Regions from separate parts of the Gallibacter sp. Marseille-QA0791 genome, predicted to be linked through region 1. Evidence: predicted binding sites of a transcription regulator. Region 1 holds the regulator's gene; the other holds the start of a gene.

Region 1 (4,530 bases):
TAGAGCTGCTCTATCAGAAGGTACTGGATTATCTGCTGGATAATGCGAAAATAACGGAAGCGGCAGACGATGAGGCTTCCGAGTAAAATATTACGAATATTATGAAACTGGTTGAAGAAATACTTTAGAGTTGAAAGCAGCCGTACGGTATGTTAAAATCGTAACGTTAGTTTATCGATCACGCCCGTACGGCTTTTGATTTCAAAGGGCGGGAAAGAAACTATGATTCTCTGGAGAGTCTCGATACGAGCGCCGAAGGTGTACGCGCGCAGAGCGAAATGTCGTTAAGCGATGTGCGTAATCTCTCAGGCAAAAGGACAGAGCAGATAGTTTTTGTAAAAAATTATTTGAGTCCTCTCCGGAAAGTCGATCGCATCTGTATCGGCTTTTTGATTTACTTTTTTTAGGAGAAGGAGAAAGAAAATGGAAAAATTTACTGAAATTCTTGAGGCCATAGACGGCGTCGTCTGGGGAGTCCCTCTCATCGTGCTTATCATGGGTACGGGGATATTCCTTACCGTCAGGATAAAGGTGCTCCAGTTCAGGAAGCTGGGCAAGGCTTTCAAGTATATGGTCAAGAACGAGGAAGACGGTATAGGAGAAGTCACCAGCTTTGGAGCTCTCTGTACGGCCATGGCAGCTACTATCGGTACGGGAAACATCGTAGGTGTGGCTACGGCAGTATTGGCGGGAGGCCCGGGGGCCCTCTTCTGGATGATAGTGGCGGCCTGTCTGGGGATGGCGACCAAGTACTCGGAAGGACTGTTGGCCGTTAAATTCAGAGAGAACAGAGGTAACGGAAGATTTCTGGGAGGACCTTTCAGATATATCGAACAGGGAATGGGGCCCAGGTGGAAATGGCTGGCGAAGCTGTTTGCTATATTTGGCGTAGGAGCCGGACTTCTTGGCATCGGTACTATAACACAGGTCAATGGTATCGCTTCCGCTGCGGAGACATTCTTCGATCCCAATAAGGAAAATCTCGTGAGCGTATTTGGTACGGACTATACTGTGACTATCGTCGTGACCGCGTTGATAGTGGCTTTTATAACGGCTTTGGTCGTGATAGGAGGTCTTCAGAGGATAGCCAGTGTAACGTCCATAATAGTCCCATTCATGGCTATAGCATATGTAATCGTATGCCTCTGCATATTGGTGTATAATATCGAAAGGGTGCCTGAATCCATCGTGATGGTGGTAAGGAGCGCCTTTGGCCTGGATGCGGTGGCAGGCGGTGCGCTGGGCTCATTGATGATGGCTATGCAGATGGGTGTCGCCAGAGGCATTTTCTCCAATGAAGCCGGGCTGGGAAGCGCTCCTATAGCTGCGGCAGCGGCAAAGACGAAAGAACCTGTCAGACAGGGCCTGGTTTCCATGACGGGTACATTCATCGATACGATAATCGTCTGCACGATGACAGGGACCACCATCATGGTCACAGGGGCTTATGATTACGCTGCAGCCAACGGACTGGAAGGCTCGGAAGTGACGTCGTATGCCTTTTCCAACGGCCTTCCGTGGTCTGATCAGGTGGGCTCGGGGATACTGATGGTGTGCCTGGCGCTCTTCGCTTTCACGACCATTATAGGATGGGATTACTACAGCGAGCGATGTCTTGAGTATCTTACGGGAGGAAAGATGGGCATAGTCAAGGTCTACAGGTGGTTCTACATACTGGCGGTGCTCATCGGACCGTTCCTGACGGTTTCCGCCGTATGGACGCTGGCAGACATATTCAATGGGCTCATGGCAATACCTAATCTGATCGCTCTCGTGACGCTGAGCGGCGTCATAGCGGCCGAGACAAGGAGCTATTTCCACAGGCTCGACAGCGGCAGGATAAGAGAATATTAGAAAGATACCGCGGAGAAACAGCTGTACGGCGCAGGAACGGCCGGCAGAGGAAATCTCCGCGGTATTTTTTTCTCTTTCCGCCATCGCGCCTGCATAGTTTGGACAACTGTCGCATATAAATTTACAAACGGCAGAAAAGGGGGAGCGATCATGCTTAATACGGAAGATATAAGGAATAAAGAGGTGATCAACATCTATGACGGAAAGAGCATGGGGTTTGTCTGTGATATAGAGATAAATCTCAAGGAAGGCAGGATAGACGGTATTGTCCTGCCTGGTGACAGAGGCTTTCTGAAGATGTTCGGCAAGGAAACGAGCGACTACGTGATAAAGTGGAAACATGTAAAAACTATTGGAGAAGATGTGATACTGGTAGATGTCCCGCCCATAATAGATTAGACAAAGACCACAAGATGTAGTAAAATCATATGAGAGCTTTTGCGAGAGACATCCGGTAAAGGAGGTTCCGAAATGAAATGCCCTTATTGTGAAAATGAAGACAGCAGGGTCATAGATTCCAGACATACGGAAGATGGACGTGCCATAAGGAGAAGGCGGGAATGCGAAGCATGCGGCAGGCGATTCACCACATACGAGAAGGTGGAGGAAGTCATTTTGATGGTTATCAAAAAGGACGGGAGCCGGCAGGCCTTCGACAGGAGCAAGCTCCTCAACGGGATAATCAGAGCCTGTGAAAAACGCCCTGTATCCATAGCGGATATGGAAAAGATAGTGGACGATATAGAGAGAGGCCTCAACAATATGATGGAGAAGGAAGTGGAGAGCACCTTCATCGGGGAGCTGGTGATGGAGCGACTCAAGGATCTGGATGAGGTGGCCTATGTCCGTTTCGCGTCAGTGTACAGGCAGTTCACCGATATCAACACGTTCGTATCGGAGATAGAGAAGCTGCAGACCAACAGAAAGAAAAAGGGGTGAGTAAGAAGGATATGGGCGGATTGATGAGGATAGCTGTCGATGGACCCAGCGGCGCGGGCAAGAGCACTATAGCGAAGGCAGTTGCGGAAAAGCTGGGGATCGATTATGTGGACACAGGAGCCATGTACAGAGCTATAGGATATAAGATGAAGCGGGAAGGTATAGAGGCTGACGATATCGGGCGGCTGGAGAAGATGCTGGCTTCTACCGATATAGATTTCGTGAAGGGCGACATCATACTGGATGGAGAAGTGGTCAGCGACAAGATACGCACGCCGGAAATGTCGGAGGCGGCATCGGTCTGTTCGGCGCTGCCACAGGTGAGAGAAAAACTGGTCGACATACAGCGGGACATGGGGGCCAAGAAGAGCGTCATCATGGATGGGCGTGATATAGGCAATAATGTGCTGAAAGACGCCGAGCACAAGTTTTTCCTCACGGCGTCCGCCGAAGAACGGGCAGGAAGGAGATATAAGGAGCTCAAGGCCAGAGGAGAGGATGTTTCCTTCGATCAGGTGTTGAATGATATACAGGAACGCGATCACAGAGACTCGACCAGGAAGCTGAATCCGCTGAGGAAAGCCGAAGATGCCCTTGAGATAGATTCGACAGGGCTTTCGATAGATGAAGTAACAGAAATGATATTAAAGGAGATCAGGTAATGGCTACAGTAAGACCGTTTAGAGCGATAAGGCCAGCCGGCGAATACGCTGCCAGAGTCATATCGCTTCCGTACGATGTAATGAACAGGAAAGAAGCTGCGCAGATGGCGGAAGGGAATCCGTACAGTTTTCTGCACATATGCAGGTCCGAGATAGATCTGCCGGACCAGGAGGACCCATACGACAGATCGGTGTACGAGAAGGCGAAGGAGAACATCGGGAAGAACCTGAGAGAAGGTGTGTTCATACAGGAGGACAAGCCTGCCATCTACATATACAGGGAGATCATGGATGGTCGGGTGCAGACCGGCATAGTAGGCTGTGTATCAGTGGACGAATATCAGAATAACACCATAAAAAAACATGAATTCACAAGGCTTGAGAAGGAGCAGGACAGAATCAATCACTTCGATGTATGCGATACGGATACCGAGCCTGTGTTTCTCACTTACAGGGACGATGGTAAGATAAGGAGCATGATCGCTGATTTTGCCGACAACCATGAGCCTGTTTATGATATCACGGCAGATGACGGTATACGCCATATGCTCTGGGTCGTAGATGATGAAGGGATGGTGGCGGAGCTCGTCGCCCTGTTCGGAGAAGTGCCTGCTCTGTATATCGCCGATGGACACCACAGGAGCGCGTCGGCCTGCAAGGTGGGATTGAAGCGCAGGAAGGAAAATCCGGGATATAAAGGCGACGAGGAGTTCAATTTCTTCATGGCAGCTATATTCCCTGACAGCGATCTGAAGATATTCGATTACAACAGAGTAATAAAGGATCTGAATGGACTGACGGAAGACGGATTCATCGATAGGGTGAAGGCTTCCGGGTTTGACGTCGAGGAAATGGGGGCTGAACCATACAGACCTGATGCCAAGCACGTATTTGCCATGTATCTGGACGGCAAGTGGTACAAACTGACGGCAAAGAGCGAGATAATCCCGGATCATGTGATAGATTCACTGGATGTGGCTATATTGCAGAACAATATCTTCGAGCCGATACTGGGTATCAGCGATCCGAGGACCGATAAGAGAATAGATTTCGTAGGAGGTATACGTGGTCTGCA
Region 2 (4,530 bases), 680 kb from region 1:
TGCTGAAGGAATAGCGTTGATAGGCGTTGATAGGATCAAAATGCCGCTGACACTGCCGTTTCCAACGATTCTTAAAAAATGCGCCAATGTACAATGCACCAATGTACCGTGCTACAGCATGGTTTTTGGTGCATCTTTTTTTACAGCGACTGTCTGCCTTACGGCCCGGCGACCTGGCATTTTGTGGCGGCTTGTTTTGCGGTCCGGCGGCCTGGCATTTATACTGCATTCAGCTATTCCAGCCATTTCCCGTATAAGGATTTGCCCTTCATTACCTCGAAATGCCGCTGTTTTTATACGGTTCTTCTCATCGATGGCCAAATCAAGTATAAAAATCGCTAAAAATCCGGCTTCACTTTATACGGGAAATGGGTACAATCATTCGAAAGAGTATAGGAGTCCATGGAAATTTATAGAAACTCATGTTTTGAAAAAGGATATGCATGTTTCCAAAGCCATAAGCTCGCATTTACGTGACAGAACCCCAGACTGTTCACCAGACATCCGCCTCCGTTATGATACCAGGCAGTATGATCGTCATATTAAAAAACGGCAAACCCTTGTTTCCAAAGGCTTGCCGCTTACTCTATGGCGTCCCTGAGAGGATTCGAACCTCCGGCACCCGCTTTAGGAGAGCGGTGCTCTATCCAGCTGAGCTACAGAGACATCTCGTATATTATAACCGATTTTCATCGTCACTGCAAACTGATTTTTACAATTATCTCAGCTTTCCTCTCCTTTTTGTCCGGGAACCCTTCCCTGCGGCTCTTTCCACCATCAAAACCCGTACCAGGATGTTATCTCATCGATATCCGCCCTTTCACTGATGACACCATTGGCCGGGAATTCCGGATCGGCATATCCGATTGCGATACCTGAAACGAAGCGTTTATCCTCCGGTATGCGAAGTATTTCCCGCAGACCTGTCTGATACATGATGGCCTGATCTTCGACGCACGTTCCCAATCCGTGCTCCATAGCCGCAAGGCATATGTTCTGGGCGACACACCCAACATCGAACCTGCAGGTACTTTCATCCAGACTGGCATCCATCATGAGGATGATCGCTGCCGGCGCGTCGAAGAATCTGAAGCCACGCCCCATCCACCAGTGACGTTTTTCCTTGTCTCCCCGCTCTATGTCCATAGCGCCAAAAAGCTGCTTTGCCACGTCCACCTGCCTTTTCCTGTAAACTCCCTCGAAAGGGATATCCGGAAAATCCTCGGCTTCACCTCTTTCGAAGCGGGCCATATTGTCGGCTGCGACTTTTTTCATCACATCGCCGGTCATCACCGCGAATTCCCACGGCTGGGTGTTATTGGCGGAGACAGCCCGAGTCGCCGTCCTGAGAATATCCTCGATGATTTCCTTCGATACCGGCCTGTCGAGAAATCCTCTGACGGATCTTCTCGTCAAAATAGCCTGTTTCAACTCCATGTGCGCACCTCCATTGCGATTTTGTCTTCATTATATAAATTGCGGCAGAAGGTGTCAAACCTTTCACAGCGCATTCCTATTTGCCAGCATCTGCCTGCTCGGGAAGTGGTCTCATCAAGATTATCGCCAGATGTACTTCAACTTTGCAGTCACGACATTTTAGGGATATTCCAGGGTGTTTTTTCTCTGAGATTATCGCGAAATGGAATAGAGAAAGACTTCAGGATAGTTTTCACCCCAAATCCACCTTAAAATTATCCTGAGTGCAGCTGAAAAGCTGTTTCGCGATATTTCACCTCAAAATATTTCCGAAAATCCGGTTAAAATGTCACTGAAGCCCACAAAAATCCTGTTCTGCGATAATCCTTCCGTCTTGCCTCCCTCAGGGAAAGCGGCCGGCTCACATCGTTTGACTATTTTAGTCCAAATTGTTTTTTTGATGTACTTTTTCACCAAATCTATATACAAAATATAGTGTTTAGGTGTATAATCATCCCCAGATGATGTTATAGGAGGTATTGATATGTCTGTAAAAATAACCGGAAACGCAAGCCCGCAGGAAGCTCAGGCTTATGTGGATTATCTCGAAGAAAAGTACAACAGGAAGCTCGACGCGCTGGATGTGCAGATCGACGGCGACTATGCTGATTTGAACTATACATTTTCCCACGTTCCTTTCGAAAGAATAAGAAGGATAACCGGATATCTGGTAGGGACTATGGATCACTGGAACGATGCCAAGGCTGCCGAGGAAGCTGACCGTGTCAAGCATTCCCTGGAAGGAGCCCGCATCGACGAGCTGGAAAAGATATCGTAACGAGGTGACACCGATGGCTTCTCTCAACGAAGCACCAAGCAGGCAAAAAGGCGCGGTACTGATGTGTCTGTCCGCATTTCTGTTTTCAGCGATGCAGATACCTATCAACATGTCGGGAACATCTATCCCCATCATGGAGCAGGTATTTTTCAGAAACATCGTGACCCTTTTTCTCAGCTTCATATTGATAAAAAGAGCGGGCGGCTCACTCTTTGGGACAAAGAAGAACCAGCCCCTTCTTTTTGTGCGCTCTCTTTTCGGGTTCCTGGGGCTCATAACTCAGTTCTACGCGGTAGCTCATGCTCATCAGGGAGACGTCTCCACGCTGATGAAACTGTCGCCATTTATGATAACTCTCTGGGCGGCGGTTTTTCTCAAGGAAAAGATAGAGAAAATACAGATCCCGGCCCTCCTTGTGGCTTTCGTCGGCGCAGCTTTTGTGGCCAACCCGGCTTTCAATTCCAATTTATTCCCGCTGTTCATGGCATTTCTCTGCGCCTTCTTTTCCAGCGTCTCTTACACGCTGCTGGCCTATTTCAAGAATAAGGTGGACGGCATGACCATAATAATGCACTTCTCCACATTCTGTGTACTGGCGTGCATCCCTTTCATGATTTATGACTTCGTCATGCCTGATTGGAAAGAGCTGCTGCTTCTTATCCTCATCGGTGTATTCGGCGGCTTCGGCCAGATAGCCCTCACCTATTCCTACCGCATGGCTCCTGCGGCGGAAATCAGCATCTATAACTATTCCGGCATCGTATTCTCCATCATCCTCGGATACGTGTTCCTGGGGGAGGTGCTGGACATCACTTCCATGATCGGCTGCGGTCTCGTTATCATTGCCGCCATCATAACCTATATTTTCTCCGGGAAGAAGTCCAACGCCCAATAAGCCTGTGATCATCAACGTTCTGCGCCTTGTGCTGTAGTCTGGTGATGTGGTATAATAACTGTTATGATCGATACGACACACATCATGGATAAGGAGCGTGATTATGGATAATACAAAGAGTTATACCAGTTCATTGTCTGAAAGATATCCCAGCAAGGAAATGAAATACCTCTTTTCACCTGAAAAGAAGTTCAGGACATGGCGAAGGCTGTGGATAGCCCTGGCCGAATCGGAACAGGAGCTGGGTCTTCCCATAACGGATCAGCAGATAGCAGAGCTGAAGGCTGCGGCAAATGACATAAATTACGACGTAGCGAAAGAAAGAGAAAAAGAAGTTCGCCACGATGTCATGTCTCACGTTTACGCTTACGGACTGCAGTGCCCCAGCGCCAAAGGCATAATACACCTGGGAGCGACCTCCTGCTACGTAGGAGACAATACGGATCTGATAATCATGACAGAAGGTCTGAGGCTCATCAGAAAAAAACTGATAAACGTCATTGCCAATCTGGCGGATTTCGCTGATAAATATAAGGCCCTGCCGACTCTGGGCTTCACCCATTTCCAGCCGGCTCAACCTACCACCGTAGGAAAACGGGCCACCCTGTGGATACAGGATCTCCTGATGGATCTGGAAGATCTGGACTATATGCTCAGCACCATGAAATTACTGGGATCCAAGGGGACCACCGGTACGCAGGCCAGTTTTCTCGAGCTGTTCGACGGCGATATAGAGAAAGTCCGAAAGCTGGATTCTCTCATCGCGGAAAAGATGGGCTTCGAGAGCTGTTATGCTGTCTCCGGTCAGACCTACTCCAGAAAGGTGGATACCCGGGTACTAAACATCCTTTCAGGCATCGCCCAGAGCGCGCACAAATTCAGCAATGATATAAGGCTGCTGCAGCATCTGAAAGAAATCGAAGAACCTTTCGAAAAGAATCAGATAGGCTCGTCTGCTATGGCATACAAACGCAACCCTATGCGCTCGGAGCGTATCGCGGCTCTTTCCAATTTCGTGATATCGGGCGTGATGAACCCGGCTATCACCGCATCCACCCAGTGGTTCGAGAGGACCCTTGACGACTCGGCCAACAAGAGACTCAGCGTTTCCGAAAGCTTCCTGGCCACCGACGGTATCCTGGAGCTTTACATGAACATCACATCGGGTCTGGTAGTATATCCTAAGGTCATAAACTCAAGACTCATGAGTGAACTTCCTTTCATGGCCACAGAGAACATCATGATGGATGCCGTGAAAGCAGGCGGCGACAGACAGGTGCTCCACGAAAAGATAAGACAGCATTCCATGGCGGCAGGTAAGCGCGTCAAAGAGGAAGGCGCCGACAACGATCTGCTGGACAGGATCGCTTCCGATCCGGAT

The links. Region 1 encodes NrdR, which represses ribonucleotide reductase genes. Its sites were predicted from a motif close to CACNANATNTNGTG; they were not measured.
Region 2: a site for NrdR is predicted at 1,901-1,914, ahead of nrdD (anaerobic ribonucleoside-triphosphate reductase). Genes of this name have one in related genera too.

The regions. Positions count from the first base shown of each region.
Region 1 is NZ_CBCPMH010000001.1:1,181,835-1,186,364, reverse strand. It holds gene tig (trigger factor) at 1-86, shown strand, start outside; glycine riboswitch at 221-331, shown strand; gene ACQY69_RS05460 (alanine/glycine:cation symporter family protein) at 424-1,854, shown strand; gene ACQY69_RS05455 (YlmC/YmxH family sporulation protein) at 2,005-2,253, shown strand; gene nrdR (transcriptional regulator NrdR) at 2,326-2,793, shown strand; gene cmk ((d)CMP kinase) at 2,805-3,455, shown strand; gene ACQY69_RS05440 (DUF1015 domain-containing protein) at 3,455-4,530, shown strand, end outside.
Region 2 is NZ_CBCPMH010000001.1:1,860,303-1,864,832, reverse strand. It holds gene ACQY69_RS08640 (ribose-phosphate pyrophosphokinase) at 1-14, shown strand, start outside; tRNA gene ACQY69_RS08635 (tRNA-Arg) at 590-666, opposite strand; gene ACQY69_RS08630 (nitroreductase) at 778-1,437, opposite strand; gene nrdD (anaerobic ribonucleoside-triphosphate reductase) at 1,961-2,254, shown strand; gene ACQY69_RS08620 (DMT family transporter) at 2,268-3,149, shown strand; gene purB (adenylosuccinate lyase) at 3,253-4,530, shown strand, end outside.